DNA from 2 places in the Lentibacillus sp. L22 genome. Region 2 is predicted to be linked to the other one. Evidence: a T-box and tRNA genes for the amino acid it is inferred to sense, from the RefSeq annotation. Region 2 holds a T-box; the other holds one or more tRNA genes.

Region 1 (4,428 bases), on a different contig from region 2:
TTTCCAATCAAAAGGTCACGGCAATCGGACAGGCTATATTTGGCTTTGGAGCACTATTTTTCGGGCTGACTCTGATGGGAAATGGGATGGCACCGTTAAGTAATTTGGAGGCATTTCATCAGCTTACGCTAAACATGAGCGAAAATCGGATCCTCGGTTTATTGGTGGGAACACTATTCACGGTAATCGTGCAAAGCTCAAGTGCCACCATCGGTATTTTGCAAGGGTTATTTGCTGAAGGAGCGATCGATTTACATGCTGCTTTACCTGTTTTATTTGGGGATAATGTAGGTACGACAATCACGGCGGTTTTAGCATCACTTGGGGCGAGTGTAGCTGCAAGAAGAGCCGCATTTATCCACGTTATCTTTAACTTGATTGGAGCTGCGATTTTTTTAACTTTTTTACCGCTTTTCACGAAGTTTGTTGAATTATTACAGGATCAATTCGATTTGAATCCGGAAATGACATTAGCGTTTGCGCATGGCAGTTTTAATATCGCCAATACATTGATTCAGTTTCCATTTATCGCTGGACTAGCCTGGTTGGTGACAAAAATAATCCCTGGTGAAGATGTAACTATTGAGTATAAACCACAACATCTGGATCCAATTTTTATCCAGCAATCATCAGCAGTTGCGTTGGATCAGGCAAAGGCTGAAATCATTCGTATGGGTGAATATGCATGTATGGGGCTGGAAGAGACGAATCAATATTTGTTTACCCGCCAACAAAAACATTCCGATTTGGCAAGACAATTGGAAGGTGCACTTAATAATCTGGATCAGAAGATAACGGATTACCTGGTTACGATAGCGTCAGGTTCATTATCGGAATTGGAAAGCGCCCGGCATACCGCATTAATGGATTTAGTTCGAGATATAGAGCGAATCGGCGACCATTTCGAAAATATTATTGAACTGATTGATTATAAAATTGCCAATAAGGTTGATTTGACCGAAGAGGCACAAACAGACTTGAATCAGATGTTTACATTAACGATACATACGGTTAAGCAGTCAATAAGTGCACTGGATCAAGTGAGTCGAGAAAAGGCGTTAATGGTTGTTGATAAAGAGGACGAAATTGATAACATGGAACGCCGCCTTCGTAAACAACATATTGTTCGAATGAATAAGGGACAATGCACTGGATCTGCCGGGATCGTATTTGTTGATATGATTAGCAATTTGGAGCGGATTGGGGACCATGCAGTGAATATCGCAGAAGAAGTTCTTGGTGGTAAATAGATAATGTTATCGGCTTTACTGGGTAGAGCTGATAACATTTTAAAATTTATTATTGAAAACCGCGAATGAACATGCTATAGTATTTATTGTTGTTGTAACAAACAACACGATCTAACAATTTTTATACATATAACATTTTAATTGACATTTCTTGTTGCAAATGGTAAGATATTATTCGTCGCTGATTAATGATGAGCTAGTGAAATGATAATTATTCCACAGTAGCTCAGTGGTAGAGCTATCGGCTGTTAACCGATCGGTCGTAGGTTCGAATCCTACCTGTGGAGCCAATGATGGCGGTGTAGCTCAGCTGGCGAGAGCGTACGGTTCATACCCGTAAGGTCGGGGGTTCGATCCCCTCCGCCGCTACCATCTTAATATGTTACATCATGCTTCTGGTGTGGTTAATGTATTAAATTGATATTTTACGTACATGGCTTAATATATAGTAGTAATCATTCTGATAAAATGTACGAGAATAATGATCGAATACAAAATTTAATTAGTTATCAACTGGAAAAAAGGACCCTTAGCTCAGCTGGTTAGAGCTATCGGCTCATAACCGATCGGTCGCAGGTTCGAATCCTGCAGGGTCCACCATTTAGACATACGGAGGTATACCCAAGTCTGGCTGAAGGGATCGGTCTTGAAAACCGACAGGCGGGTCAAACCGCGCGGGGGTTCGAATCCCTCTACCTCCTCCATACATAATAGATGCCAGAAGTTAAAGATCAGATGTCGAAAATTGAATATGGCTCGGTAGCTCAGTCGGTAGAGCAAAGGACTGAAAATCCTTGTGTCGGCGGTTCGATTCCGTCCCGAGCCACCATTTTGACAAGCAGTCGCTTGTTTTTTTATTGCAAATAGGCTTTTATACAGAATAATTGTTGGCTAATAGTCAACTAGACCACTTATCTGCTTTCATCTGATCATACGCAGCTTTAAAATTTTGGAAAGATTTCTTTCCCAATTTGTTAACATTCCCCTCAAAAAAACGATTGAAAATAATGTCTTTTGCTTCCTCTACTGTGCAATGTTGGGTATTCATGGTTAGCTTGAAATAAGAACAAAAATATTTTTGACTAAGTGTACCCGCATTTTTGATGAACATATCAATACTCCTTTTAAAATAATTATCTAGTTTTCCCATTATAGAACATACTGGGTGATGATCCAAAGATTTGCGGTTTAACAAGATGTTTCATTCTTTTTAAACCGGGTAAATAAATATTGGAGCATCATTCTGTTGAAATAAATCGTTTCATTTGCAAGTGTTATAATGCTCTGATAATCTTATAGCAAAAGGGTTGGACATAAGCTCCCTTTTTAACCATCATAAAGGAGGACGTTAAGCAATGGCAAAATTTGAATTACCAGAATTACCTTATGCATACGATGCTTTAGAACCAACAATTGACAAGGAAACAATGAACATCCACCATACGAAGCATCACAATACTTATGTTACCAAATTAAATGGAGCACTTGAAGGACATGAAGATCTTCAAGATAAATCGCTTGAAGATCTGTTGGGCAACCTTGATGCAGTGCCAGAGGATATCCGTACTGCTGTCCGTAATAATGGCGGTGGACATGCCAACCATAGTCTTTTCTGGAAAGTACTTTCTCCAAATGGCGGTGGAGAGCCTTCAGGTGAACTTGCAGAGAAAATAAATGCTAAATTTGGCAGCTTTGACAAATTTAAAGAAGCATTTGCTGATGCTGCTGCTGGACGTTTCGGATCTGGTTGGGCATGGCTTGTTGTTAAAAACGGCGACCTTGAAATTACCAGTACCCCAAATCAGGATACTCCATTGATGGATGGTGTAACACCAATTCTTGGACTTGATGTTTGGGAGCATGCATACTATCTTAAATATCAAAACAGACGCCCGGAATATATTTCAGCATTTTGGAATGTAGTAAACTGGGATCAAGTTGAAAAAAACTATAACGAAGCCAAATAAAATGCCAGAAAAAACGCGGGAGATTTTCCCGTGTTTTTTAAATGATAAAAAACTCGCCAACGGATTTTTCTAAAAACTTTTATTGGTTGCATTTCTTATTCCTTTTGCATATCTCATCTTGATTTGCTCACACTATTGGATATACAAAAGGAGAGCTTAAAACCATGAAAAGTTTGGAGAAAATAACAGGAGTAGAAGTAAATCGTGATTTAATTTTTTTGTTAATAATTGGAGGGCTTTATTCGCTGGGAATATTTCTTTCCAATACATTTGTAAATATTTATTTATGGAAGCAGTCGGGGGATTACATGACCATCGCTATTTACAACCTTGGCATTTATGTATTTCAAGCGGTTATGTTTATTATCGCTGGAAGAATAGCCAAGAAGATTGATCGTGTTATCGTGTTAAGACTAGGGGTAATTTTTTTATCTCTATTTTTTTTGACTGTTTTAATCATTGCTGAAAAGGCATCAACTTTTAATTTTTTGCTGGGCAGTCTGCTTGGAATTGGGTATGGATTTTATTGGCTCGCATACAATGTGTTGACGTTCGAGATAACAGAACCGGAAACGCGGGACTTCTTTAACGGTTTTCTTGGTGTCATGCAATCATTTGCTGGTATGGTTGGACCGGCACTGGCGGGATTCATCATCGCCAGAATGACCGATAACGTTGGATATACTACCATTTTTTCAATATCCTTTATTTTATTTATTTGTGCCGTAACCTGCAGTTTTTTCCTGAATCGCAGAAAGGCGGAAGGAAACTTTCATTTTAAACGGATCCTGGCTGAGCGGACGCAGAACAAAAACTGGGGAAAAATTTTATATGCCCATGTTTTTCAAGGACTGCGTGAAGGTATTTTTGCTTTTGTTATCTCCATTTGGGTCTTTATCGTGACAAATAGTGAACTGGCTCTCGGGATGTTCAATTTAACATTGTCAGCCCTGTCCTTTGTTTTTTACTTTATGGCGACCAAATTAATTAAACCATCGTTACGAAAAAAAGCAATTCTGCTTGGTGGAGCCATCCTTTATTTCTCCATTTATATTATTTTATTCCATATCAGCTATGCCAACTTAATTATTTATTCGGTTATGATTGGTATTGCTTATCCAATTCTCAATGTCCCATATGCATCACTTACTTATGATGTCATTGGTAAAGCGTGGAAGGCAAAAGACCTTAGAGTGGAATACATAGTTGTC
Region 2 (4,428 bases):
AGAGTAGATAGAAAAATGACAAGAGGGGGAATTCTAAATGGCAAACACTGGTACAGATCGTGTTAAACGCGGAATGGCGGAAATGCAAAAAGGTGGCGTTATCATGGATGTGGTGAACGCTGAGCAGGCTAAAATAGCTGAACAAGCAGGGGCAGTTGCTGTTATGGCGTTAGAACGTGTTCCATCCGATATTCGTGCTGCAGGAGGTGTTGCCCGGATGGCTGACCCAACAGTCACCGAGGAAGTTTTGCGCGCGGTATCCATTCCGGTAATGGCGAAAGCACGAATTGGTCATATTGTTGAGGCCCGCGTATTGGAAGCGATGGGTGTAGACTATATTGATGAAAGTGAAGTGTTAACACCAGCTGATGAAGTTTATCATTTAAAAAAATCAGATTTCACCGTGCCATTTGTTTGTGGTTGCCGTAATTTAGGCGAGGCAGCGCGTCGAATTGGTGAGGGTGCATCCATGTTACGGACAAAAGGGGAACCGGGAACAGGAAATATCGTCGAAGCAGTTCGTCATATGCGCCAGGTGCAATCAGAAATCCGTAAGCTTACGGCAATGTCAGCGGATGAGGTCATGACTTATGCCAAAGAAATCGGCGCACCATATGAACTTCTATTACAAATTCGTGAAGAAGGCCGACTTCCAGTTGTTAACTTTGCTGCAGGTGGGGTTGCGACACCGAGTGATGCGGCATTAATGATGGAACTAGGAGCAGACGGTGTATTTGTTGGTTCCGGTATCTTTAAATCAGATAATCCAGAACGGTTTGCCAAAGCAATCGTGGAAGCAACCACCCATTATCAAGACTATGGATTAATTGCTGAGCTATCCAAAGGACTTGGTACAGCAATGAAGGGAATTGAAATGAGTACACTTGCAGCTGGCGACCGTATGCAGGATCGCAGTGAATAGAAGGAAGGAATACCGATGATAATAGGTGTACTGGCATTACAGGGTGCTGTACGTGAGCATATTCGTTCCATTGAAGCAACCGGGGCAAAAGCTGTAGAAATAAAGCATAAAGGGCAGCTGGAAGAAATTGATGGGTTGATCCTGCCTGGCGGTGAAAGTACGACAATGCGCAGGCTGATTGATAGCTATGGTTTTTTTACCGCGATCCAGGAATTTGGTGCAAAGGGAAAACCGATTTTTGGTACTTGTGCCGGACTGATCCTAATGGCAAATGAAATCTCCGGGCAAGAGGCTCATTTAGGATTAATGAATATGAAGGTAGCCAGAAATGCATTCGGACGTCAGGTGGCCAGCTTTGAAGTCCAATTGCCGATTAGCCATGTTGCCGAGGACTTCAATGCCGTTTTTATCCGTGCGCCATACATATTGGAAGTTGGCGATGGTGTTGAAGTGCTGGCAACGTATGACGATAAAATCGTTGCAGCCAAACAAGAGCATTATATTTGTACTGCATTTCACCCAGAATTAACCGATGATAACCGGTTTATGGAATATTTTGCTCAAATAGTGGAAGACTCAGAACAAAGGCGTAAGCGCCCGGTTAGCGGCGTACAAACCTGAAGTTTGCTAGCCGCTGGGCGCTGGAGCCGGACGGGGCCTATTCTGGCATAAGCTGAATGTAGGCTGGATTTTTATACTTTCTTAGCTTTTTAAAAACACTTGCTTCATAAGGGCAAGTTAGCTATCATATTAGGTAATAAAGGATTATAAAAGTAATGATAGGAATAGTAACAGTATCATTTGTTAACAGAGAGTCGATGGCTGGTGTGAATCGATGCAAACATACTGCGAATCCATCCTTGAACTGGTTTGCTGAATTAAGTAGGTAAACCCGGTTAAATCACCGTTATGATTGGAGCCGGAAGATGTTATCTTCAACAAGGGTGGTAACGCGGGAAAAAACTCTCGTCCCTATTTTATTAGGGACGGGAGTTTTTTAATGAGAAAGTTGCTGGAACTAAACAGATTGAAATAGGAGGAAAAGGAAATGCTTGATATGAAGTATTTACGCAATAACTTTGATGAGGTAAAAGGAAAACTTGCCCATCGGGGTGAGGATTTATCGGAACTGGAGAAATTCGGTGAACTTGATACAAGACGTCGCCAATTAATTGCCGAAACGGAACAATTAAAAGCAAAACGTAATGAAGCTTCCCAACAGATATCTGCTTTGAAAAAAGAAAAAAAAGATGCCGATGCTGTCATTCAAGAGATGCGTCGGGTTGGTGAGCAAATTAAAGCCTTCGATACAGAGCTAAAGGAAATTGAAGAAAAACTATCACACATGATGCTTTCTATCCCTAATATCCCTCATGAAAGTGTACCGGTTGGTGAAGATGAGGATGATAATGTGCAAGTTCGTCAATGGGGAGACCTCCCAACATTCGCATTTGACGCAAAACCACATTGGGATATCGCTACTGATCTTAATATTCTTGATTTCGAACGGGCTGGAAAGGTAACGGGTAGCAGATTTGTTTACTATAAAGGCTTGGGTGCACGCTTGGAACGGGCCCTGCTTAACTTCATGATGGATTTGCATGCCGATGAACATGGTTATGAGGAAATGTTGCCACCGTATATGGTTAATCGTACAAGTATGACGGGAACCGGGCAATTGCCGAAGTTTGAAGAAGATGCATTCCAAATATCAGACTGGGATTATTTCCTGATTCCGACCGCAGAAGTACCAGTAACCAATTATTATCGTGGAGAAATTTTAAAGGAAAACGATCTGCCAAAAAAATACGTTGCTTTTAGTGCCTGTTTTCGTTCTGAAGCAGGTTCTGCCGGTCGCGATACACGCGGTCTGATTCGCCAGCATCAATTTAATAAAGTGGAACTTGTGCATTTTACCAAACCAGAGGATTCATATGAGACATTGGAAGCATTAACTGGTCACGCTGAAAAAGTGTTGCAGTTATTGAAATTGCCGTACCGGGTGATGAGCATGTGTACCGGTGATCTTGGTTTCACAGCTGCAAAAAAATACGATCTTGAGGTGTGGATTCCAAACCAGGAAACATACCGGGAAATATCATCGTGTTCTAACTTTGAGGATTTCCAAGCAAGACGTGCGGGTATCCGCTTCCGTCGTGAGGAGAATGGAAAACCGGAATTTGTCCACACCTTAAATGGGTCTGGATTGGCACTGGGCCGAACCGTTGCAGCCATCCTGGAAAATTATCAGCAGGAAGATGGCTCTGTTGCAGTTCCGGAAGTATTGCAGCCTTACATGGGTGGAAAAGAATATATAAAGTGAATCATTCAGTGATGTTTCCGATGAACACCCCATTCATGCGTTGTTAAAGTAGAAACATGAAGCCCCCCGGAGTTTCCACATTCTGGGGGTTTCCTATTATATCGTTAATACCCAGGTGATTGCGTTCTTTTTCCCATAACGCCACCCCTGGAAAAGAATATTAGGGTAATGGCAACTAATCCTTCCGCTACTGGCAGGGCTAGCCAAACTCCAGTTGTACCAAACCAAAGTGGCAAGATGTAGAGTGCTCCAATCAATAAAATAAACCCGCGGAACAGTGTAATGCCGATCGCTGGTCGTACATAACCGATTGACTGGTAATAGGTCATATAAATAAAATTGGTGCCCATAAACAAATAGCCAAGGAAAAATAGTTTTATCCCCTTAGTTGCAAGTTTAGCAGTTGCTTCATCAGTTACTCCAAAAATTGCTACTAATACGTCTGCCCCAACATAGCCGATCGCCAAGAAGATGAGACCAAGAATAAGCCCGGTAATTTCCGATATTTTAACGGTTTGCTTGATGGACGCATCCTGCTTTGCCCCATGGTAATAACTAATCATCGGCTGAATAGACTGCCCGATACCGATAAAGGCCAAAAACATAAAGGTATGCAAATAATTAATCACAGAAAACGCAGCAAGGCCTGTTGTACCAGCATAATGGGCAATTGCAATATTATAACCCATCACAAAAATTCCCGTTCCTGCTTCGGAAAGAAAACTAGGCACACCGATCGTGCTAATTCGTTTCAAAGCGGTTTTATCCCAATGCAGGCGAGTAAACTTTAAAGCTGTTCCCTTTTTGAAAAAGTGGAACAGATAAATAATCAGACCAATTAACGTAGCAATCACGGTTGCCAGTGCTGCCCCGGTTACCTCAAGCTTCAAAATAAAGACCATCCAATAATCGAGGACAATGTTAAGTAAGGCGGAGACAACCAGACCGATCATGGCGAGTTGTGGATCACCGTCATTACGTACAAAAATACTGAAAAAATTTTCCCATGCCAAGATCAATGAGAAAATAAATAAGACACGCATATAATCAACCGCATAGTCCAAAGTTTCCTCATTTGCACCGAAAAGCAGCGCAATGTTCTCCATGTTCCAATAACAAATAACAGCAATAATCACGGTTATGGTGGTTAATAGCGCAAAGGCTATGGTGAACAACTGCTGTG

Evidence for each region. A T-box is a leader RNA that pairs with one kind of tRNA and senses whether it is charged. The one in region 2 lies ahead of serS (serine--tRNA ligase), so its partner is inferred to be a tRNA-Ser.
Region 1: it has a tRNA-Ser gene. The T-box ahead of serS (serine--tRNA ligase) is inferred to sense a tRNA for this amino acid. The anticodon was not compared.

Annotation. Positions count from the first base shown of each region.
Region 1 is NZ_JBFNXI010000009.1:2,463-6,890, reverse strand. It holds gene ABRT01_RS06310 (Na/Pi cotransporter family protein) at 1-1,250, shown strand, start outside; tRNA gene ABRT01_RS06305 (tRNA-Asn) at 1,466-1,540, shown strand; tRNA gene ABRT01_RS06300 (tRNA-Met) at 1,546-1,622, shown strand; tRNA gene ABRT01_RS06295 (tRNA-Ile) at 1,774-1,850, shown strand; tRNA gene ABRT01_RS06290 (tRNA-Ser) at 1,862-1,954, shown strand; tRNA gene ABRT01_RS06285 (tRNA-Phe) at 2,004-2,079, shown strand; gene ABRT01_RS06280 (hypothetical protein) at 2,149-2,400, opposite strand; gene ABRT01_RS06275 (superoxide dismutase) at 2,606-3,217, shown strand; gene ABRT01_RS06270 (MFS transporter) at 3,382-4,428, shown strand, end outside.
Region 2 is NZ_JBFNXI010000005.1:63,589-68,016, reverse strand. It holds gene pdxS (pyridoxal 5'-phosphate synthase lyase subunit PdxS) at 38-922, shown strand; gene pdxT (pyridoxal 5'-phosphate synthase glutaminase subunit PdxT) at 938-1,543, shown strand; T-box leader at 1,690-1,899, shown strand; gene serS (serine--tRNA ligase) at 1,971-3,245, shown strand; gene ABRT01_RS04050 (MATE family efflux transporter) at 3,350-4,428, opposite strand, start outside.